Regions from separate parts of the Ensifer sp. NM-2 genome, predicted to be linked through region 1. Evidence: predicted binding sites of a transcription regulator. Region 1 holds the regulator's gene; the other holds the start of a gene.
The links. Region 1 encodes HrcA, which represses chaperone genes, less so after heat shock. Its sites were predicted from a motif close to GTTAGCACTCNCNNNNNGNGAGTGCTAAC; they were not measured.
Positions count from the first base shown of each region.

Region 1 (12,070 bases):
GCGATCGCTGCCCAGCAGGGGCGGATGTGCGACCCGAAAGAGGTCGCCAATGCCGCGCTGTTTCTGGCCAGCGACGAGGCAAGCTTCGTCAACGGCACGCATCTGTTCGTCGACAATTGCTTCACAGCGGTCTGAGAGAGGGGAAAGATATGCTTCAGACGGGCGGCCACTGGCGCAACTGGGTCGGAAACCAATCCTGCATCGTGCGCCAGCGCGGTGCACCCGAGAGCGAGGCGGCGCTCGCCGAAATGGTCCGCGAGGCGACGTCGCAAGGGCTCAATGTGCGCTGCGCCGGCTCCGGCCATTCCTTCACGCCGGTGGCGCTGACCAGCGGGCTCCACCTGACGCTTGCCAACATGCAGGGCGTGGTCGCCATCGACCAGGCGCGCAAACGCGTCTCGGTCCGGGCGGGAACGACGATCAACCAATTGGGCAAGGTATTGAAGTCGAACGGCCTCTCGCTGATCAACCAGGGCGACATCGACAGCCAGGCGCTGGCTGGGGCGCTCACCACCGGCACCCACGGCACGGGAGCAGCACTTGGCAACATGGCCTCGCAGATCGTCGGCATGCGGCTCGTTGAGCCCGACGGCAGCATTCTCGTCGTCGACGAGACGACGCCGGACCTGCTGGAGGCGGCCCGCGTCTCGATCGGCATGCTCGGCGTGATCTCCGAGATCACGCTGCAGGCGATGGACAGCTACAACCTGCATGAAAAGCTCTGGCGCTGCACATTCGACGAGATGATCGAGCAGCACGACGAACTCGCCGCCAAGCATCGGCACTTCGGCTTCTTCTGGTGCCCGGTTTCCGAAAGCCGGCATTGCTATTGCCTGCCGGATACCGCGTCGGTTTCGACGACGGACAAGACGTCCGACGTCTGCGAGATGAAGGTGATCGACATCACCGACCGGCCGCCGATGGAGCAGGGGTTCGAGAAGATCGCCTATTCCTCGGAGATCTATCCGATCGAGTATGTGCCGAACTTCCACGAACTTGAATATGCGGTGCCCATCGCCCACGGCAAGGAGGCTGTAAAAGCTGTGCGCAAGCTGATGCTGGAAAAGCACCCGACCTGCATCTACCCGATCGAATACCGCTTCACCGCAGGCGACACCGGCTGGATCAGCCCGTTCTACGAGCAGGATTCGATCACGCTTTCCGTCTCGGGCGAGCCGGGCACGGACTATTGGGAGTATCTCAAAGACGTCGATACGATCCTGCGCCAATACGGCTCGCGGCCGCATTGGGGGAAGCTGCATTTCCTCGGCGCGGAGGACGTGACTGCGCTCTATCCACGATCCGGCGATTTCCGGGCATTACGGGCGAAAGTCGACCCGGAGGGCCGTTTCCTCAACGATCACCTGCGGCAGTTGTTCGGTTGATATGATTGCCGAAAACAAGAAACGCCGCGCATCCGAGTGGACGCGCGGCGTTGAAATGGATCAGACCGCAGCTCAGGCCGCCGGGCTGTCGCCTTCCGTAGCTGCCGCCTTCGGGCCGCCCTTGGATACGCCGACCATGGCCGGGCGCAGCACGCGGTCGCCGATGGTGTAGCCGGCCTGAACGACCTGCAGCACCGTGTTGTTCGGCACGTCGGCGTTCGGGATTTCGAACATTGCCTGGTGGAAGTTCGGGTCGAACTTCTGGCCTTCCGGCTCAAGCTTCTTCACGCCGTGACGTTCCAGCGCCGACAGCATGGCGCGCTCGGTCATCTCGACACCTTCGATGAGGGCAGTAAGGCCCGCTTCTCCGGCTTCCTTCGCTTCAGCCGGGATGGCATCGAGCGCACGGCGCAGATTGTCGGAGACGGCGAGCATGTCGCGGGCAAAACCAGCAACGGAATAGGACTTGGCATCCTTGACGTCGCGTTCGGTGCGGCGGCGCAGGTTGTCCATTTCGGCGGCGAGCCTTAGATACTTGTCGCGCAGGTCGTTGTTCTCAGCCCTTGCAAGCTCCAGCGGATCGGGCTCGGCAACCGGCGCCGCTTCCACAACCTCGGGCGTATCGTTGACTGCCTCGTCGGTCGCGGCAGCTTCGTGTCCGTGCTTGTTTGTTTCGTCGGTCATGACGTTCTCCGGTGTTCGTCTGTCTTGTCTTCCGCATTCCGACGCCCGCGCGCAACGATGGCCGCATGGCGTAAAATGCCCAGTGACTGGATTTGATGCCGATATCGAGGTTTAGGGCCGAAAAATCAAGGGTTCAATGCTGCCTGTGGCCAAAAGCGCCTGATCAGCGCGAAAGCCGCGACATCAACTGCGCGGTATAATCGACCATCGGCACGATGCGCGAATAGTTGAGCCGCGTCGGACCGATGACGCCGACGGCGCCGACGATGCGATCTTCACTGTCGCGATAGGGCGCAACGATCAGCGACGAACCGGACAATGAAAACAACTTGTTCTCCGAACCGATGAAGATCCTGACACCCGGGCCGCTCTCTGCGAGGTCAAGCAGCTCGATCAGGCTGTCCTTCTTTTCCAGGTCGTCGAAGAGCATGCGCAGGCGGTCGATATCCTCGGTTCCCTCCAGGCCCTCGAGCAGGTTGGCCCGGCCGCGAACGATCAGCCGTGCCGGCTTTTCATCGCCCTCGTTGCCCGACCAGATCGCCAGTCCACGCTCGACCAGTTCCTGGGACAGGGCATCGAGTTCGCTGCGCACGGTCTGCTTGACGGTTTCGAGCTGCGAGCGCACCTCGCCGATCGTCTGGCCGGCGAGATGGGCATTCAAGAAGTTCGCTGCTTCCGTCAGTTGCGAGCTCGTCACGCCGGCGGGAAGCTCGATGATGCGGTTTTCGACCTGGTCATGCTCGCCGACGAGCACGGCCAGCGCCTTGGTGGGCGCCAGCCGGATGAATTCGACATGCTTGAGCACCGGATCGTTCTTGGCGGTGATCACGAGGCCGGCGCCGCGCGACATGCCCGACAGCATCTGGCTTGCCTCTGCCAGCAGCGTATCGACCGGCTGGGCATGGTCGCTCAACCGCACGTGCCGATCGATCGAAGCACGATCTTCTGGGGAGAGATTGCCGACCTGCATGAAGGCGTCGACGAAGAAACGCAGGCCCGTCTGCGTCGGCAGGCGGCCGGCGCTGATGTGCGGCGAATAGATCAGCCCGAGATCTTCGAGGTCGCTCATCACATTGCGCACGGACGCCGGCGACAGCGACATCGGCAGCAACCGCGAAAGGTTGCGTGAGCCGAGAGGCTCTCCGCTGTTCAAATAGGTTTCGACGATGCGACGGAAGATTTCACCGGAACGCTCGTCCAGCGCCGCCGCGATATCGGTCACTCCGGGATTGCGCAGTACCATGTCGCTCCATGTTCGCAGGCCAATCCTGCCGCCGGAAATATAGTGATCCCCGCGCCCGATAGCAAAAGGGAAAAATCGCCCCGATCCCCGGCTGTCCACCGGTTCCCTTTGGCTGCGCCATGCTCTAGAAGGCTCACCAGATACGATAGGAGTTTGATGATGCGGCCATCCGGCAGAAAAATCGACCAAATGCGCAAGGTTTCGTTCGAGCGCAATTTCTCCAAGCACGCGGAAGGCTCCTGTCTGGTGCGATTCGGCGATACGCACGTGCTGTGCACAGCCAGCCTTGAGGAAAAGGTTCCGGCCTGGCTGCGCAACGGCGGCAAGGGTTGGGTGACGGCCGAATACGGCATGCTGCCGCGCGCCACCGGCGAGCGCATGCGTCGCGAAGCCTCGAGCGGCAAGCAGAGCGGCCGCACCCAGGAAATCCAGCGCTTGATCGGCCGGTCGCTGCGCGCCGTCGTCGATCTGCCCGCACTCGGCGAACGCCAGATCTCGATCGACTGCGACGTCATCCAGGCTGATGGCGGCACGCGCACGGCCTCGATCACCGGCGCCTGGGTGGCGCTGCATGACTGCCTGAAGTGGATGGAAGCCCGCAACATGGTGAAGGTCGAGAAGGTCCTGAAGGACCATGTCGCCGCCATATCCTGTGGCATCTTCGCCAACCAGTCGATCATCGACCTCGACTACCTCGAAGATTCCGCCGCCGAGACCGACGCGAATTTCGTCATGACCGGCACCGGCGGCATTGTCGAGATCCAGGGCACGGCCGAAGGCAAACCCTTCAGCGAAGCGGAATTCGCAAGCCTGCTCGGACTGGCAAAGACCGGCATTGCCGAGCTTGTCGCACTGCAGAAGCAGGCGATCGCCGGCTGACGAGAAGGACGGAGACGATGGCCCCGGCGCTGGATGGCATTCTTGAGACTGCGCTCTATGCGTCGGATCTCGACGCCGCCGAGGCCTTCTACAGCGGTGTGCTGGGGCTGGAGAAGATTACACGGCGGGAGAACCGACATGTGTTCTTTCGCTGTGGCTCGGGCGTTCTGCTGATTTTCAATCCTGCGGAAACGGTCAAACCGCCTTCGCCGGATGCGGCCCTGCCGGTGCCGCCGCACGGCACCACCGGCCAGGGCCACATGTGCTTCCGCGTTTCCGCGTCGGCACTCGACGCCTGGAGGGCCAAGCTGGAAACGGCGGGTGTCACGATCGAAGCCGATGTTGTCTGGCCGAACGGCACGCGCTCCTTCTACTTCCGCGATCCGGCCGGCAACAGCCTCGAATGCGCGGAACCGGGCCTCTGGTCCATCGAATGAACCGCGGCCTTCGCGCCGCATCTTTTAAGAGACGACACATCATGCGCACACTGGATGACAAGACGCTCATCGTCGCCAGCCACAATGCCGGCAAGATCCGCGAGATCCGCGACCTGATCGGGCCGCTCGGCTTCGAGGCCAAGTCGGCAGCCGACCTCGACTTCGTCGAACCGGATGAGACCGGCACGACCTTCGAGGAAAACGCGACGATCAAGGCGCTCGCCTCGGCCAAGGCCTCGGGCCTGCCGGCGCTTTCGGACGATTCCGGCCTGGCGATCGACGCACTTGATGGCGCACCTGGCGTCTACACCGCCAACTGGGCCGAACGCGAAGACGGCAGCCGCGATTTCGCCATGGCGATGGAAAAGGTCGAAAAGGCGCTGCAGGGCAAGGGCGCAAGTGCGCCTGAAAAACGCACGGCCCGTTTCGTCTCGGTGCTTTGCCTTGCCTGGCCAGACGGCCATGTCGAACTTTTCCGCGGCGAGGTCGAGGGCCATGTCGTGTGGCCGCCGCGCGGCGACCAGGGTTTTGGCTACGATCCGGTCTTTCAGCCGAAGGGTTACGACACTACATTCGGCGAGATGAGCGCGGACGAGAAACACGGCTGGAAGCCGGGCGATGCTGAAGCGCTGTCGCACCGTGCCCGCGCCTTCAAGATCTTCGCCGAAACCTGCCTTGGAGCGGGCTGAGGAAACGTGTATGCGGTTTTCCGCAACATCCCGCTCCAATTTGTTAGAAGCGATCGCAGTCATGACTTCGGGTCGATCGGCCCAAGGTCAACGTGATCTACCGCATGAGAGACGCAACGATGCAGACGGCCACGCTATCGGCACTCGGTGACGGCATGGATCCCGGTTTCGGGATCTATGTGCACTGGCCGTTCTGCGCGGCCAAATGCCCCTATTGCGACTTCAACAGCCACGTGCGCCACCAGCCGATCGACCAGCCGCGTTTCGTCGCCGCTTTCCTCAAGGAAATGGCGGAGGCGCGTGAGCTTTCCGGTCCACGCACCGTCACCAGCATCTTCATCGGCGGCGGCACGCCGTCGTTGATGGATCCGGCAACGGTCGACGCTATCCTCTCGGGCATCGCCCGCGAATGGCATGTGCCCGATGGCATCGAGATCACCATGGAGGCGAACCCTTCGAGTGTCGAGGCGACGCGCTTCCACGGCTATCGCGCGGCCGGCGTCAACCGTGTCTCGCTCGGCGTGCAGGCGCTGAACGACCGGGACCTCAAATTTCTCGGCCGGCTGCACAATGTCGAAGACGCGCTGAAAGCGATCCGGCTGGCGCGCGAGATCTTCCCGCGCATGTCCTTCGACCTGATCTATGCCCGCCCCAACCAGACGGTCGAGGAATGGGAACGCGAGCTCAAGGAGGCCGTCTCCTATGCCGTCGACCACCTGTCGCTCTACCAGCTGACGATCGAGGAGGGCACGCCCTTCTTCGGCCTGCACAAGGCCGGCAAGCTGATCGTTCCTGATGGTGAGCAATCGGCGGTCCTCTACGAGGCGACCCAGGACATCACGGCGGCGATCGGCATGCCCGCCTACGAGGTCTCCAACCATGCCCGCCCTGGTGCCGAGAGCCGGCACAACCTCACCTACTGGCGCTATGGCGACTATGCCGGCGTCGGGCCTGGTGCCCATGGCCGCCTCAGCGTCGGCGGCGCCAAGCTGGCGACGGCGACCGAGCGCAAGCCGGAGGAATGGCTGCGGCTGGTCGAAACCTACGGCCACGGCATGGTCGAGCGCGAAGTGCTCGACCTCGAGGCCCAGTCCGACGAATTGTTACTGATGGGCCTGCGCCTCAAGGAAGGCGTCGATCTCGCCCGCTGGCAGACGCTGTCCGGCCGCGATCCCGATCCAGACCGCGAGCAGTTCCTGATCGACCACGGGTTCATCGAGCGGCTGGGAAATTCCCGCCTGCGCTGCACGCCTTCCGGCATGTTGATTCTCGACGCCGTCGTCGCCGACCTCGCCTGCTAGCGCTTTTCCAGGAAAAGTGCGAAGCGGTTTTCCGTCAGGAAATGCGTAGAGCAAGGAAATATCGCGTCTCGATGCCACCGTCTGAGACGCAAATGTTTTAGCGGCCGCCCTGCCTGCATCCAACGCAAGGAAACCGAAGGCTCAATCGTGGGTCTCGCCGGAGAGCGGCGTCGCGCGCATCGATGGTCGTTCCTCGAAGGCATCGAACCAGACGCTCAGCTTCGTCCGGTCACGGAACGACGGCAGGTCACGGAACGCCATCCAGGACAGGGTCGTGGCGAGCGCGATGTGGCCGATATCAAGCGGCGCGTCGACATCGAGCGTCTGCTCCAGCCAGTCATAGGTCTGCTCGATCTTTTCGGCATAGCCGTCGGCGAGCGCCGGATAGCGCAAGGCTTCCGGGCGTCGCTCCGTTTCCCAACGCAACCCGATCCCCGCCTGCGCCAGCCCTTGCGCCACGGCCTGCAATCTCAGGGCATGCCAGCGCGCCTCGCCGCTTTCGGGGATGAGCTTGCGGCTATCATGCAGCGTATCGAAATAGGCGCAGATGACGTCGGAATCGAAGATCGCCGCATCCTCGGGGCGCAAGAGAACCGGCACCTTGCCGAGTGGATTTTCGGCATGGACCTCTTCATTGCGCAGCGTCGGGCTGGTCTCGTGGTGGATCACCTCCAGTCGCTCAGCGATGCCGACCTCGTGGGCGAAGACGAGTGCCTTGCGGGCGAAAGGGGAATGGGTCTGGTAATAGAGGATCATCGTGCCTCGCGGGTGTTGGAAGGAAATTATCCGGTCCCGCGAAGATGTATTGCATCGGACAAGAGAAAGGCGCTCTGTTTCGGAGCGCCCTTTGCAAGTTTGTTTCGTCGTTCAAGATTTGAACGGATCGCCCTTCTCGGCATTGAGGGCGATACCCTTGGCTACCAGCCGCGCCACCTGGGCGCCGTCGACCTCGCCGGTCGCTTTCACCTTGATGAAGGCCATGTCGCCCTTGCCGCCGCCCTTGGCCAGTCGTGGGTCGAGATCGAGCATATCGGCGCCGCGCCAGAAGCCGAGCGTCACATAGTCCTTGGCAGCCTTGATCAGGCAGACCGGTCCGCCGGCCTCATAGATCGGATGGCCCCATTTCACGCTGTCCCTGGTGCCGCCGGCGGCAAGAATGGCACCGTGCAACTCTTTCGCCACGGCAGCCGGCGTACCGGAAAGGCCTGCAATGTAGTCGCTAACCGTTTTGCTCATCGCGAAATTCTCCTTAGGCTTGCTCGTTCTTGAACGGGATCAGCGCGCGCACGCGACGGTCTCGGAGCCACAGGCCAGCCCAGGCGATGACGCCGAGATAGAGCCCGAACAGCAGATGGGTGAAAAGAGGGCTATCCGCGCGCAGATGCGTCGCCATGGCACCGCCGAGATAACCGGTGAGCAGAATGGCGCCGAGGACCGACGTTCTCGGGATCGCATAGAGCAGCGCACACAGAAGCGTGAGTACGCCGAGCAGACGCGCAAGGCCAACATCGGCGGGATAGCCGAGCACCGCCAAAGTCTCAGTCACCACGTCCAGTGGCACGAGCTTGATCGCTCCGTCGAAGGCCAGGAACGCAACAACCAGACCGCTCAGCACGCGGCCGAGGATCACCATTTTTCCAGCCGGAGCCGTCATAACAAGAGCAGTGTTCATTCGGGGAGTTCTCCTCGTTTCCCGTTGTCACAAATCGTTCTTCAGTCTGTCTTCTTGGCCGGTCCGACGATGCCCCAGCGGATGCCAAAGGGGTCACGCAGCTGGCCATAGAGGTCGCCCCAGAAGGCGACCGCAAGCGGCATCGTCACTTCGGCGCCGGCGGCAACCGCGCGATCCCACCAGAATTGCGCGTCCTCGACCACCAGATGCAGCACGACGCCCTGCGGCGCGGCATAGGGCATGCCGTGTTCCGGGAAGGGATCGTTGAGCATCAATGCACCGCCATTGATCGTCAGATGGCAATGCATCAGCCGTTTACCGTCTTCGGCGAGCATCCGCCCGCCATCCGTTGCGGCGAAGGCGCGGACGTAGAAATCAGCGGTCGCGTACGCATCCTCGACGCAGAGGTAGGCGATCGGGCCTAGCATCGGTGGCGGCGCCGGCGCTTGCCCGTCGACCGTCGATTTCGGATTGAGATCGACGGCTGCCTTGAGGCTGCCATCCATGTAGAAAGGCACGGACTCGTGCTGGTGTGCGATCTTCCAGCCGGCAGCCATGCGCTTCAAACCGAGGGTCTGGCGGAACCAGACCGACATTTTCCCGGCATCGATCTTCTCGCCGGAAAGTTCGGTGAGCATACTGACGAATGCGACATCGCCGCTGACCGAGATATCGAGATCCCCGAAGCGATAGCCAAGCGGTCCACGCCAGGTGGAAAACCACTGTTCGAGCCCGCCCTCGCCGGCATCGGACGACTTCAGCGGCGGCGCCAGCGAAAAGAGGACACAATCAGGCGTCCCATGGCCGATGACGCGCTTGGCGTCCTTTACCCTCATGGCATCCGCCCAATCATCGATCACCGTACGGATTTCGGCGACGGCGGCACTCTTGTTGTCGATCACGGACATGGCGGGTCTCCCTTCCCGATGGTGGCAGGCGCGAGGGCGACGGCCGTCGAGCCCTGGGCTTGATCAGAGTTGCCTGGCTACCCCTTCGAGCTGGGTGGCGCATTGGCCCCAGCCTTCGTGAAAGCCCATCTTTTCGTGGGCTTCGCGATCCTCGACGGACCAATGGCGGACCCGTGCGGTGTAGCGGGTCTTGGCCCCGACGTCCTCGAAGGTGATGGTTACGACCATGAACGGCTTGTCGGATGGCGACCAGGCATCGGTGAAGGCGTCTGTGAAGACCAGCTTCTCGTTCGGCACCACTTCGAGATAGACGCCGAGATTGGGATAGTCCTCGCCCTCGGGCGAGCGCATGACGATGCGGTTGGCGCCGCCGGCGCGAACCTCGAGCTTTGCCTCCGGCGTCGTCCACGGCGAAGGCGCGAACCACTTCTTCAGCAGCTTGGCATCCGTCCAGCAGCGGTAGACGAGCGCGCGGGGCGCATCGATCAGGCGGGTGATGACCAGTTCGCGGTCGTCGGCAGGTTTGATTTCAGTGACAACGGTCATTGTTTGTTTCTCCGTCAGCGGGTTCAGTCCAAGGACGAAGTTGCAGCCACGGTTCCGACAACCGCCGACAAGATTTTTTATCTTTTTTCAGTGGCCAGGTTTTTCTCGCCCGCATCCTTGCTCAGATGATCGAGCTGCATGCGGATGTGGGAGGCCTCGGCGGCATTGGTGGCCAGCGCGATCGCCCGGTCAAAGGCGACGCGCGCCTCGCGAACCCGGCCTGCCTGCTTCAACAGCGCGCCATTCAACCCATGGAAGTAGAAATAACCCGCGAGTTTTTCGGCAAGTGGCTCGATCAGCGCGAGCGCCGCTTCAGGCCCGTCCCTCTTCGACACTGCGACGGCGCGGTTGAGCGTGATGACCGGCGACGGTTGCAGCCGCTCCAACGCCTGGTAGAGCAGGTCGATTTCTTCCCAATCGGTTTCTTCCGGGCGCGTCGCACGCGCATGCAAGGCGGCGATCGCGGCCTGGATCTGGTAGGGACCCGGCTGGCGATGGCGCACCGCCTTGTCGATCATGGCCAGCGCCTCGATGATCAGAGGCTTTTTCCAAAGGCTGCGATCCTGATCATCGAGCAGGATGATGCCGCCATCGGCATCGAAACGTGCGCGCGAGCGTGAGTGCTGCAGCAGGAGCAGAGCCGTCAGCCCCATCATTTCTGGCTCGGAGGGGAACAGCCGCAGGAGCAGCCGCGCGAGCCGGATCGCCTCCTCACAAAGATCGGCCGAGACGCTGTCCGGCCCGTTCATCGCCGAATAGCCCTCGTTGAAAACCAGATAGATCATGGTTGCGACGGCCGCCAGCCGCTCCGACCGATCGGCCGCGTCAGGCGTTTCGAAGGCGATGCCGGCGGCGGTGACCCGGGCCTTTGCCCGGGTGATGCGCTGCTCCATCGCCGCCTCGCCGACGAGAAAGGCACGGGCAATCTGCTTGACCGACAGGCCGGAGACGATGCGCAGCGCCAGCGCGATCTGCTGCGTTGCCGGAAGGACCGGATTGCTGCAGACAAACAAGAGCTTGAGAATGTCGTCCCGGTAGTGGGAGCCATCGAGACGTTCGGCAAGATCGCTCTCCTGATCCTCGAGATCGGAGAGCAATTCTTCCGGCGGCAACGCGGTCTCGCGAGATTGCCGGCGCACCTTGTCGATGCCGCTGTTGCGACCGACGAAGATCAGCCAGGCGGCCGGGTCACGCGGCGGGCCGCTCTTCGGCCAGGTCTTCAATGCCCGGATACAGGCCTCCTGGAATGCTTCCTCGGCCGTATCGAGATTGCGGAAATAGCGCAGAAGCGCGCCCATTGCCTGCGGCCGAGCGGAAACAAGTGCGAGGTCGATCCAGGTCGTGTCTGTCATGAGGGAAACTCACTTGGCTTGTAGATGGCAAGGGGACGAATTTCATAGGAGCCGTCTGCAGGATTGGCCGCACTGAGCTCGCGGGCGAAATCGAGCGCTTCGTCCAGTGAAGCGCAATCGACGACATAGAAGCCGAGCAGCTGCTCCTTCGTTTCGGCAAATGGGCCATCGATGACGACGGTCTCGCCAACGGCGTGGCGGAGCGTCGTTGCCGCCGTGGTCGGCAACAACCGCGCCACCGGCCCGAGCTTGCCGGCATCGCCATATTTGCGTTGGACGGCAGCAAGGTCACGCATGACCTTGTCGTCCTCGTCCTTGGTCCAGTTGGCAGTGACGTCTTCCTGGTTGTAACAAAATACGGCGTAAAGCATTGGAACTCTCCTGCTCCTGTAACAAGGACGATCTGGAGAAGAGATAGTCGACAAGACCGCCAAAAAAAATACCTGCAATCACGGGCCCAAACGCAATGATCGCGGCAGGTGCCTGCGCACCGCCGCGATCGTTCATGAGCTTGCCTGATTTCAGATATTTTCGCCGCAGGCGAGATCCGGATCGACCGTTTGTTTGCGACGGAAACGCCGGACCAGGCGACCGTCGATAGCGGCGAGGCCGGCGGCGATCAGCACCATGCCGAAGAAATGCTTGGGCTCGAGGTTTTCGCCGAGGAACAAGGCGCCGAGCAGAATGGCGCTGACCGGGATCAGAAACGTCACCAGCATCAGATTGGTGACACCCGCCGTTTCCAGGATGCGGAAGAACAGCACATAGGCAAGCGCGGTCGAGATCAAGGCAATGCCGATGATCGCTCCCCATACTTCAAGGCCCGGCACGGTCAGGGTCCAGGGGTGATCGACGAGCAGCGCGATCGGCACGAGCATGATGCTCGATGCACTGACCTGCCCGGTCGCGGTGACGATGGGCGCAACGCCCATCCGCTTGAAACGACGGGCGAAAACGCCGGCAAAGGCGTAGGA
Region 1 is NZ_PVZR01000001.1:297,549-309,618, reverse strand. It holds gene C6558_RS01615 (SDR family NAD(P)-dependent oxidoreductase) at 1-135, shown strand, start outside; gene C6558_RS01610 (D-arabinono-1,4-lactone oxidase) at 150-1,385, shown strand; gene grpE (nucleotide exchange factor GrpE) at 1,458-2,069, opposite strand; gene hrcA (heat-inducible transcriptional repressor HrcA) at 2,233-3,312, opposite strand; gene rph (ribonuclease PH) at 3,472-4,191, shown strand; gene C6558_RS01590 (VOC family protein) at 4,209-4,628, shown strand; gene rdgB (RdgB/HAM1 family non-canonical purine NTP pyrophosphatase) at 4,670-5,317, shown strand; gene hemW (radical SAM family heme chaperone HemW) at 5,437-6,618, shown strand; gene C6558_RS01575 (glutathione S-transferase family protein) at 6,760-7,374, opposite strand; gene C6558_RS01570 (DUF1801 domain-containing protein) at 7,486-7,854, opposite strand; gene C6558_RS01565 (DoxX family protein) at 7,868-8,290, opposite strand; gene C6558_RS01560 (nuclear transport factor 2 family protein) at 8,332-9,198, opposite strand; gene C6558_RS01555 (SRPBCC family protein) at 9,262-9,744, opposite strand; gene C6558_RS01550 (RNA polymerase sigma factor) at 9,822-11,096, opposite strand; gene C6558_RS01545 (YciI family protein) at 11,093-11,467, opposite strand; gene C6558_RS01540 (DMT family transporter) at 11,618-12,070, opposite strand, start outside.

Region 2 (12,070 bases), 450 kb from region 1:
CCACTTCGCCTCGAGGGCGTCGTTCTTCCATTCCGCCGGGATCGCCGGGAACTGCTCGAGATGGACCGAGACAGCGTCAGGCTTGCGCGACAGCCATGCTTCTTCGCAGGTGAAGGGCAGCATCGGCGCGAGCCACAGCACCAGGCAATCGAACAGCTTGCGGATCACCGCAAGCGCCGACCGGCGACGAAGGCTCGACGGTGCGTCGCAATAGAGCGCATCCTTGCGCACGTCGAAATAGAACGCGGAGAGTTCGACGTTCGAGAAATCGATCAGAGCGCGGGCGATCCTCTTGAAGTCGAACGCGTCATAACCTTCACGAACGACCTGGTCGAGTTCGGCCAGGCGATGCAGCATCAGTTTTTCCAGCTCGGGCAGCTCGGCGTGGGCGACTTCCTCGCCCTTGTCGTGCGCCAGCGTGCCCAGCATCCAGCGGATGGTATTGCGCAGCTTGCGATAGGCGTCGATGTTGGTCTGGATGATCGTCTTGCCGAGGCGCTGATCTTCCCAATAGTCCGTCGTCATCACCCAGAGGCGCAGGATGTCGGCGCCGGCATCCTTCATCACTTCCTGCGGCGTGACGGTGTTGCCCTTCGACTTCGACATCTTCTCGCCCTTCTCATCCATGGTGAAACCATGAGTGACAACGGCGTTGTAGGGCGCACGGCCGCGCGTTGCGCAGGATTCGAGCAGCGACGAATGGAACCAGCCGCGGTGCTGGTCGGAGCCTTCGAGATAGACGTCAGCCGGCCACTTCAGATCCGGACGATCTTCGAGCGTGAAGGTATGCGTCGAGCCTGAATCGAACCAGACGTCGAGAATGTCCATGACCTGGTGCCACTTCTCGTGGTCGTGGTCATTACCGAGGAAGCGATCCTTGGCACCTTCGGCGAACCAGGCATCGGCGCCTTCCTGCTCGAAGGCTTCGAGAATGCGGGCGTTGACGGCCTCATCGACAAGGATCTCGCCCTGCTCGTCGGCAAAGATCGCGATCGGAACGCCCCAGGCACGCTGGCGCGAGAGCACCCAGTCCGGACGTCCCTCGATCATCGCACGCAGGCGGTTCTGGCCGGCGCCGGGGACGAAGCGGGTATCGTCGATGGCCGACAGGGCGCGCGAGCGCAGCGTCGTGCCGTCGCCGAAGCCCTTGTCCATGTAGACGAACCACTGCGGCGTGTTGCGGAAGATCACCGGCTTCTTGGAACGCCAGGAATGCGGATAGGAATGCTTCAGACGGCCGCGGGCAAACAGCGCGTGACGGGCGATCAGCGCCTTGATGACGCGATCATTGGCATCGCCCTTCTTGCCCTTGTCGTCGAGCACGCGGCCGGCGCCACCTTCGGCGTCCGGGCCGAAGCCATGGGCGTCGGCGGTGAAATAACCGGCGTCGTCGACGGTGAACGGAATTGCCGAGGAGATGCCGCGGGCTTCAAGCGCGCGGGCATTGTCCATCCAGGCGTCAAAGTCCTCGCGGCCGTGGCTCGGCGCCGTGTGCACGAAGCCGGTGCCGGCGTCGTCGGTGACATGGTCGCCATCGAGCAACGGCACCTTGAACGCGTAACCGCCACCCAGCCCATGCAGCGGATGGGCGCAGGTGACGGCGGCCAGTTCAGCGCCCTCGATGTCGCGGACGAAATTGAAGGTGAGCTTCGCCTTGGCGGCGGACTCGTCTGCCAGACGTTTGGCGAAGATCAGCTTTTCGCCGGGCTGCGGACCGAAATCGTTCTCTGCAGTCGCAACCTCGTAGAGACCATAGGCGTAACGCGAGGAGAAGGCGATGGCGCGGTTGCCGGGGATCGTCCAGGGTGTGGTCGTCCAGATCACGACGAAGGTGCCTGCAAGATCTGCCGAGCCTTCGGTGACCGGGAACTTCACCCAGATCATGTCGCTTTCGACGTCGGCATATTCGACTTCGGCTTCGGCCAGCGCCGTGCGCTCGACGACCGACCACATCACCGGCTTGGAGCCGCGATAGAGCTGCCCCATCTTGGCGATTTTCATCAGTTCGCCGGCGATGCGGGCTTCGGCGTGGAAGTTCATCGTCGTATAGGGGTTGTCGAAGTCGCCCTCAATGCCGAGGCGCTTGAACTCTTCCGCCTGGATCTGGATCCAGCCCGCAGCGAAGTCGCGGCATTCCTTGCGGAACTCGTTAACCGGGACCTCGTCCTTGTTCTGGCCCTTCTCGCGATACTTCTCCTCGATCTTCCATTCGATCGGCAGGCCGTGGCAATCCCAGCCCGGCACGTAGTTGGCGTCGAAGCCGCGCATCTGGAACGAGCGGTTGATGACGTCCTTGAGGATCTTGTTCAGCGCATGGCCGATATGGATGTTGCCGTTGGCGTAGGGAGGGCCGTCATGCAGCACGAATTTCTCGCGACCGGCGGCCGAGGCACGCAGCTTCTTGTAGAGACCCATCTTCTGCCAGCGGGAAACCGTTTCGGGCTCCTTCTGCGGCAGGCCGGCACGCATCGGAAACTCCGTCTGCGGCAGATAGAGGGTGGAGGAATAGTCGATCTTCTCAGCGGTATCTGTCATGGTCTTTGCAATCGTCTTTTCCGCGCGGATCATCGCGCATGCGAAAGGGTTCGGTATCCGGCGCATAACCCTGAAATCGGGATCGATTTTCGGAAAAGGATCATGCGCAGCTTCAAAGTGTTCGAGCTACCTTAGCGTGTCCAAGAGACGCGCGGCGCTCCAGAGATGACTGAGGCGTTGGAAACGCCGAAATCCCGGACCTTCCGGCGGCCTAGTGCGCGCGGAAAGCCGGGCCAATAATTCGCTGATCGATGGTCAGTCGACGGTGCCGGGTCATGGTGGCCGGTTGTTTAAGGCGTTTTCGGCCTTTTGAAAAGGTCCGCCGCTTCGGCGCGACGGATTTCTTTAGGCGAAGTTGATCCGGCGATCGATATCGCTCAAGGGCGTGACGCCGGAGAGCAACGCCCTCGCCTCGTCTTCGTCCTTTCGGATCTGCGCCACCAGCGGGTCGAGCCCGTCGAACTTCAGCTCGTCGCGCAGGTGGCCGAAGAACGAAACCGAACAGACCTCGCCGTAGAGATCGCCGGAAAAATCGAAGACGAAGGTTTCAAGCAACGCCTCGCCGTCGCTGTCGACGGTCGGACGCCGGCCAAAGCTGGCAACGCCATCATAGAGCGAGCCGTCAGCCCGGCGGAAGCGCACGGCATAGATGCCGGTTCTAAGTTCGACCTCGGGCGGTAGACGCATGTTGGCCGTGGGATAGCCGAGGGTCCGCCCGAGTTTTTTGCCGTCGATTACTTCGGCCTCGACCGTGTAGCGATAGCCGAGCAAGCCGGCCGCGTGAGAAACGTCGCCCTGGCCGAGCAGCGAGCGAATGAAGCTCGAGGAGATCACCGAGGCATTCTCATCGCGGAAGGCGTCGACCAGGGTGACGCCGAAGCCGTTTTCGCCGCCCGCCGCCATCAGAAAGGCGGGACCGCCTTCGCGCCCCTTGCCGAAATGGAAATCGAACCCGGTGACCACATGCGAGGCATGCAGCCACTCCAGGAGCACCCGATGGATGAAATCGGACGCGGAAAGTTCGGAGAAGGTGCGATCGAACGGGTATTCGATGACGGCGCCAAACCCCATGCCTTCGAGGATACGGGCTTTCAGCGGTGCGGGCGTCAGCCGGAAGACCGGCGTGTCTGGCCGAAAGACCGTGCGCGGATGCGGCTCGAAGGTCAACACCAGTGCGGGAACGCCGCGTGCCGCGGCTTCTTCCAGCGCTCGCTCCAGCACGGATTGGTGGCCGCGGTGAACACCGTCGAAATTGCCGATGGCGACAACGCCGCCACGCAGACGCTCGGGCAGCGGGTCGCGGGTTTCGTTGCGATGAAAAACCGTCATCTCGATCTTCCCGTCAGGCGAGCCTGGGCATCCACCACTTCGGCGAAGCACCTTCCTTCCTCAGGAAGGCAGTAAGCTTCGCCTCGTCGGTGCGGCTTTCGTTCATGTATTCTTGCGCGTGAATACCGGCACTGATGTAAAGCAGATCGAAGCCGGCATCCTGGGCGCCCTTGACATCGGTCGGCATACCGTCGCCGACGGCGATGACACGCGACAGATCGAGTGGACCGCGAACGGCCTTGGCTTCCGTCAGCGCGGCACGGTAGATGGAGATATAGGGCTTTCCGGCGATCCGGGCTTCGCCGCCGAGCTCCTCGTAAAGCTTGGCGATGGCGCCGGCACAGGGGATCAGCCGGTGGCCGCGCTCGACCACCAGGTCCGGATTGGCGCAGATGAACGGGATCTTGCGCTTGGCAAGTCCGGTCAGCGTCGCGCGATAGTGCTCCGGCGTTTCGGTTTCATCGTCGTAGAAGCCGGCGCAGACGACGGTCTCTGCATCTTCCGACGAGACGATCTCGGTGCCGAGCCCTTCGAGCAACGGCAGATCGCGTTCGGCGCCGATGAAGAAAATCTTCTTGTCGGCTGCGGCGATCAAGGTGCGGGTCACATCGCCCGACGTGACGATGCGATCATAGGCTTCATCGGGAACGCCCAGCCCGCGGATCTGTACCTTGACGCTGGGGCTTGGCCGGGGAGAATTGGTGATGAGGACAACCGTAAGCCCTGCTGCACGCGCTTCCGCCAGGGCCTCGCAGGCCGACGCAAACGCCTGAACGCCGTTGTGGAGAACACCCCAGACGTCACAGAGCACGACGTCATAGCGCCCTGCGATTTCCCGAAAACTGTTGATCCTTGCGGCCATGCGGGCTTCCTGCAAACTCGGTTTCCGGCTTGCATGGCAAGGAAGGGCCGAGAATACAAGCCTCGCGCCTAGAAAATCGCCGCCATTCCCAAGGATTCGGCGCCCGCCCCTCCCTCATGCCGAGGAGACGGTCCACGGGACATCAGCGTCAGGGCCTGCCGACCCCGAGGCTCATGATAACAACCGGATCGGGCAGCGAGACCAGGCAAATCCTCGATATCGGATCTGCCCAAATTCCGACCGCTTCATGCAATAGGCAGGCAAACGTTCCGGCCCGGCCGCCGTTCGTTGCCTGTCATCAGCCGCCGATAATCATGTCGCCTGAAATTTTTTGAACGGCCAATCCTTGACTCGTCCCGGACCCAGCCTTATCTCGGCCTCGCTAGCACTCGACAAAAGAGAGTGCTAACACCCATCCATCGGGTCGTTGAGCGATCCGTAGTGTCATTTGATCGAGGGATTAGACTAATGGCAAGCACCAATTTTCGCCCGCTGCACGACCGCGTTGTCGTCCGCCGCGTCGAGTCTGAGGAAAAGACCAAGGGCGGCATCATCATTCCGGACACCGCTAAGGAAAAGCCGCAGGAAGGCGAAATCGTCGCTGTTGGCTCGGGCGCCCGTGACGAAAGCGGCAAGGTTGTTGCTCTCGACGTCAAGGCTGGCGACCGCGTTCTGTTCGGCAAGTGGTCGGGCACCGAAGTCAAGATCAACGGCGAAGACCTTCTCATCATGAAGGAAGCCGACATCATGGGCATCATCGGCTGATCTGCCGTCGTCCACACCTTTTCATGACAACCAATGGGCAATGAGCCCGGGAGTTTTCTCAAATGGCTGCAAAAGAAATCAAATTCGGCCGCACCGCGCGCGAAAAGATGCTGCGTGGCGTCGATATCCTCGCTGACGCCGTAAAGGTCACGCTCGGCCCGAAGGGCCGTAACGTCATCATCGACAAGTCCTTCGGCGCTCCGCGCATCACCAAGGACGGCGTATCAGTTGCCAAGGAAATCGAACTTGAAGACAAGTTCGAAAACATGGGCGCCCAGATGGTCCGCGAAGTTGCTTCGAAGACCAACGACATCGCCGGCGACGGCACCACGACTGCAACCGTTCTGGCCCAGGCGATCGTTCGCGAAGGCGCCAAGGCTGTTGCTGCCGGCATGAACCCGATGGACCTGAAGCGCGGCATCGACCTCGCTGTCACCGAAGTCGTCAAGGATCTCCAGGCCAAGGCCAAGAAGATCAACACTTCGGAAGAAGTCGCACAGGTCGGCACGATCTCGGCAAACGGCGAGCGTCAGATCGGCCTCGACATCGCAGAAGCGATGCAGAAGGTCGGCAACGAAGGCGTCATCACGGTTGAAGAAGCCAAGACCGCCGAAACCGAACTCGAAGTCGTCGAAGGCATGCAGTTCGACCGTGGCTACCTCAGCCCCTACTTCGTCACCAACCCGGAAAAGATGGTCGCTGACCTCGACGACGTCTTCGTTCTCCTCCACGAGAAGAAGCTCTCGAACCTCCAGGCCATGCTCCCGGTTCTCGAAGCTGTCGTTCAGACCGGCAAGCCGCTCCTCATCATCGCTGAAGACGTCGAAGGCGAAGCTCTTGCTACGCTCGTCGTCAACAAGCTGCGTGGCGGCCTGAAGATCGCTGCCGTCAAGGCTCCGGGCTTCGGCGATCGCCGCAAGGCCATGCTCGAAGACATCGCCATCCTGACCGGTGGTACCGTGATCTCCGAAGACCTCGGCATCAAGCTCGAAAACGTCACGCTCGACATGCTCGGCCGTGCGAAGAAGGTTTCGATCTCCAAGGAAAACACCACGATCGTCGACGGTGCTGGCCAGAAGAGCGACATCGAAGGCCGCGTTTCGCAGATCAAGGCTCAGATCGAAGAAACCACTTCTGACTACGACCGCGAAAAGCTGCAGGAACGTCTTGCCAAGCTCGCTGGCGGCGTTGCCGTAATCCGCGTTGGCGGCTCGACGGAAGTTGAAGTGAAGGAAAAGAAGGACCGCATCGACGACGCTCTCAACGCGACGCGCGCTGCTGTTCAGGAAGGCATCGTACCGGGCGGCGGCGTTGCCCTGCTGCGTTCTTCCGTCAAGATCACCGTCAAGGGTGTGAACGACGACCAGGAAGCCGGCATCAACATCGTTCGTCGCGCTCTGCAGGCTCCGGCCCGCCAGATCGCTGAGAACGCTGGTGACGAAGCTTCGATCGTTGTCGGCAAGATCCTCGACAAGGACCAGGACAACTTCGGCTACAACGCCCAGACCGGCGAATATGGCGACATGATTGCCATGGGCATCATCGACCCGGTCAAGGTTGTTCGCACCGCCCTTCAGGACGCGGCTTCGGTTGCTGGCCTTCTCGTTACGACGGAAGCCATGATCGCCGAACTGCCGAAGAAGGACTCGCCGGCGATGCCGGGCGGCATGGGCGGCATGGGCGGCATGGACATGATGTGATAGGGCGCCAGCCCAATCGCAGCATTGTCCATAGAGCTTCGCCCATGCACCAAGAGCAGTTCAGCGCGTCAAGCGCGCTGAACGGGCGGCATGGACATGATGTGATAGGGCGCCAGCCCAATCGCAGCATTGTCCATAAAGCTTTGCCCATGCACTAAGAGCGGTTCAGCGCGTCAAGCGCGCTGAACGGGCAGCATGGACATGATGTGATAGGGCGCCAGCCTTATCGCGGACCTGTTCAAGCAGATCCACGATGATCCATTCGGATCGGAAAGGGCGACCCTCGGGTCGCCCTTTCTCGTTTTTGCGATAATCCTGCGGTTGCATCTAACGTGCACGTCAAAGCTGTCCGCAGGAAAAATTACCCGGTAGCTGCGGCGGCACTAAAAAAGCGTTGAAGTCGAGAAAAAACGAACTATAACACCGCCCCAAGTGGACAGAGATTCACGAGAGACTGGATGGTGGGCCTAAAGCGAGCGAAAAATCGCTCAAACTTTTCATATTAACTGTGTGTCCAAGCTCTCTTTGAGAACATCACGCAAAGCATATAAGTATTTCATCGCAAATTAAGCCGGCCTTTCCTGCGAAATCATTTCGCTTGGCGAGCTACGTCACAGTTTCGTGACCTTTCCGTACAGAAAGACGCAAACGACTATCGTGCGTGTTCTTCCTGCTATGGGTCGATGGCTGGCGAGGGTTGTATATTGGGGATGGGCCTGCCTGGTGGGAAGACGACATTCGCCAGGGGTCGTGCTGGGGTAGACCGTGTTTAAGATCACGAGAACAAATTCAGTTCCCCTCGGTGTTCCGGGACAGATGCATTCCGGTCTCCCGCATCAGGAATTCCTGGAACAGTTCTGCGTTTCCGAAGGTTGGTCGGGCGACCTGTCGACGGGCCTGTTCCGGCTTGGCGAGAAGGCGTCCGCGATCCACGGTCTCAACGAGAGCGAATGCGGGCTGCTCAATTTCGTGCGCTGCTACGACCTCGCCGACCGCAACCACGTGCTCGAGCTTTTTGAGCAGGCGGCAACCACGTGTTCGTCCTTCTGCTTCTCGACGACGATCAGCCTCGAATCCGGCCACAAGCAGCCGGTGTTCTGCATCGGCGAATCCTCGGGCCTCGAAGAACGCTATTCCGGTACGATCCACGGCATCTTCTTCTTCCCGCGCTTCCTTGTCGAAGGTGCGGGAAAGATGCTTCTGCGCCAGTAGGTGCATTCCCGCCTACAGAGCGCTTCCGCGCTTAAACAGAGTCCCAAAAGCGTTCCAGCTCGTTGTCTTTACGCGTTTCCTGGTGGAAAATCGCATCGCACTTTTCCTGGAAATAGCCTCAATGATGTTTGCCGGGCCGCCGTGTCGTGCAGGCGGCGGCGACCGTCAGGCGGCCGCCACTTTCACCTTGCCCATGGCGAGACTTGAGATCGGTGCTGGTCTGCCGAGCAGGTAACCCTGCGCTTCGTCACAGCCTTCCGCCTGCAGGATATCGAGCTGCGTCTGCGTCTCGACGCCTTCGGCGAGAACAGGAACCGAGAGGCTCTGCCCGAGTGCGAGGATGGCGCGCACGATCGCCTTTGCCTGCGGACTTGCTTCCACCTCCCACATGAAGCTCTTGTCGAGCTTGATCTTGTCGAACGGGAAGGACCGCAGCGTCTCGAGCGACGAATAGCCGGTGCCGAAGTCGTCGATCGCGATGGTGACCCCAAGCTCCTTGATCTGGCGAAGGGTCAGGAGCGCGCGCTCCTTGTCGTCGATGATCGTCGATTCCGTGATTTCGAGTTCCAGCCGCTTCGGGTCGAGCCCGGTCTCGGAAATCACGTCCTCGACCAGGCTGACGATGTCACCATTGGCAAGCTGCACCGGCGAAAGATTGACGGCGATCTTGTGGGTGCTCTGCCAGCCCGCGGCTTCGCGGCAGGCCTCGCGCAGAACCCATTCGCCGATCGGCAGGATCGCGCCGCATTCTTCCGCCAGCGGAATGAACTCGTTCGGAGGCACCATACCGCGCTCGGGATGGTGCCAGCGCAGAAGCACCTCATAACCGATGACGTCACCTGACATCACCGACTTCTGGACCTGGTAGTGCAACGCCAACTGATTCTTCTCGATCGCATCCCACAGATCGTTGGCAAGGCTGCGGCGCTGGCGTGCAGCCTCATCCATCGACACTTCGTAGAAGCAGACGCTCTGGTTCAGCGCGGCCTTGGCGCGGTACATCGCAAGGTCGGCATTGTTGATCAGCGTGTCGGCCGTCTCGGCGTCCTGCGGATAGATCGCGACACCCATGCTGCCACCGGACTTCAACTCGAAGTCGCCGAAGCGCATTTCTTCATGCAGGCTTTTCTCGATGCGGCGGAGGAAGTCGTTGAGTTCGGACAATTCCTCGAAGCGCTTGACGGCCGCGAACTCGTCGCCGCCGAAGCGGGCCACGAACTCGCCCTCCTGCAACAGCGACTTCATCCGCTGGGCAATCGTCACCAACACGAAATCGCCGGCAGCATGGCCATGCAGGTCGTTGACTTCCTTGAACTTATTGAGGTCGAGACCGATCACCGCGACCTTGCGCGAGAACCAGGCGGCCGCATCGAGTTCCTCCTCTAGATAGCTGCTGAACTGCAGCCGGTTCGGGAGGCCCGTCAGGCTGTCATGGCGAGCGAGGAACGAAATCTGCTCCTCGCTGTCCAGGCGCTCGGTGATGTCCTCGTAGGTGCTGACCCAGCCGCCATCCGCGAGGGTGCGGTGCTTGGTCAGGATCGAGCGACCGTTCGGCAGCTTTTCGACGATGTCGCCACCGCCCTTGCCGACCATGTCGACGCGGTGCCTCTGATAGAGTTCTTCCGATTTCGCCCGGGCGATGACCGGATCGGAATAGGTTCGGGCAAAAACCTCGTCGAGGATCTGGCGGAACGTCAGGCCCTTTCCGGCCAGCGTCTCCGAGAAGCCGAAGATCTCGCGGCAGCGCCGGTTGGATAGCAGCAGGCGGTCGCCGCTGTCGAAGAGGCAGATGCCCTGCGACATGTTCTCAAGCGCAATGTCGAGATTCTTGCTCACTTCGGCGATGCGGTCGGCGTCGACCTTTTCCTTGGTGATGTCCTTGACGATCTTGATGAAGCCCGCATGCGTGCCATCCTCATGCAGGAACGGGTCGATCACGACATGCGCCCAGAAGCGCGTGCCATCCCTGCGATAGCGCCAGCCTACACACTCGAACTTGCCGTTGGCATAGGCTTCGTCGAGCGCCTGTTGCGGTACGCCTGCCCGCTGATCCTCGGGAGAATAGAAGCATCCGAAACTCTTGCCGACGATTTCGTCGGCAGTATAGCCCTTGTTGGCTTCGGCTCCGGCATTCCAGCTCGCGACGCGGCCTTTTGCGTCGAGCATGTAGATGGCGTAGTCCTTGACGCTTTTCACGAAGCGGGCGAATTCGCGCTCGGAGGCGGCGGCGGAAAGCTCGGCATGGTGCGCAAAGCCTGCGGCAAGCAAGACCATGGTTAGCAGGAAGAAAGCGGTTCCGGCGATGACGAAAGCAAGAAAATGCGGCTGTATCATCCCCTCGGGCGACGGCAGCAGCAAATCGGCTTCGATCGTCACCGCACCCATCGCCGTGAAGTGCAAGGCGACGATACCGAGCGTCATGAACAGCGTCGCCAGAATTTTGGCTTTCAACGGCCGATCGATGTGTGTGATGGCCCGCAAGGCGCCGATATCGAACAGGGAGCCGGCAAAGACGGAGGCGACGACGAGCGTCCAGTCCCAGCGGATGGTACCTGGAACATCGAGCGCCGCCATGCCGAGGAAGTGCATGCAGGCGACGCCGAAACCGAGGACGATGCCGCCGGCGATCCAGGCGACAGGTCCCTGCGCATAGGTCGCAATCAGCAGTGCCATCGTCGTCAGAACGACCGCGACGGCAAGCGACAGGGCCGTCAGATCGATCTGATAGCCGAGCACGACGCCTGGGTCGTAGGCAAGCATGGCGATGAAGTGGGTCGCCCAGATGCCGAAGCCACTGGCGATGCCGGCAGCCACGGCCCATATCGCCCGCGCCTTGCCTGCGGATGCGCGTCCTCGCTGAAGCAAGGTCACGGCACCGTAGCTCGACAGGAAGCAGATGAGGGCGGCGAGCACGACCAGCTTTGGGTCATGCTCGACCACGAGGCATGTAAGAACCTTGAACATCGCCAAACGCCTAAATGAAATTTCTGGTCCGGAAATGGAACGCCCACTTCCGGTTCATCGCTTCTGTTGGCGTCGTGCCGTTTAAGGAATTGTGAAAAGTCAGGTCGCAACGTCCGTTTCGAAACAGGACGTTGCTTTCGTCCTTAACGAAGGCTGAAATGCCAACGCCTTGTAGTTAAAGATTTCGAAGCGGCCCAATGACGCTGTGACGGTCACACCGCTAAAGCGCATCGGGGTCTCTACTGCATGTTTCCTTAAATCGTCTTCGATATAAGGATAAAAACATGCAGCAATTCAAAGTGCTACAGCGACCTTTGCGCGTCTAATAAGACGCGCGGCGCTGTAGAATTCGCTTGGTGCGCTTCAAGCCCCTGTTTTCGCCTGTCGATGTCGCAAATCCGCTACGCACTTTTGCGCGACAGGCTCTAAGCCTGGGCCAGAAGCGCCTTCAGATCCGATTGCGGATCGGCAATGACGGCCCTGTCCGGATGAATACCCGTCTCCAGCAGCTTCTTGCCGGTGACATAGGCCTTGGCGTCGTTGATCGCGTCGACGGCCAGAAGCTTGCCCTCGCGGAAATACCAGACCGAAACGCTGCCCTCGCGCTGGCCGGGGCGAACGATGGTTTCGTCGTGGCCGAGGCCAAAGCCGGCGATCTGCAACTTCACATCGTACTGGTCCGACCAGAACCAGGGCTTGGGCG
Region 2 is NZ_PVZR01000001.1:748,292-760,361, reverse strand. It holds gene ileS (isoleucine--tRNA ligase) at 1-2,535, opposite strand, end outside; gene C6558_RS03705 (bifunctional riboflavin kinase/FAD synthetase) at 2,881-3,864, opposite strand; gene C6558_RS03700 (TIGR01459 family HAD-type hydrolase) at 3,878-4,726, opposite strand; gene groES (co-chaperone GroES) at 5,195-5,491, shown strand; gene groL (chaperonin GroEL) at 5,554-7,191, shown strand; gene C6558_RS03685 (hypothetical protein) at 7,957-8,403, shown strand; gene C6558_RS03680 (EAL domain-containing protein) at 8,569-11,367, opposite strand; gene C6558_RS03675 (NAD(P)/FAD-dependent oxidoreductase) at 11,793-12,070, opposite strand, start outside.
Region 2: the regulator HrcA is predicted to act here: its motif matches at 5,108-5,136, upstream of groES (co-chaperone GroES).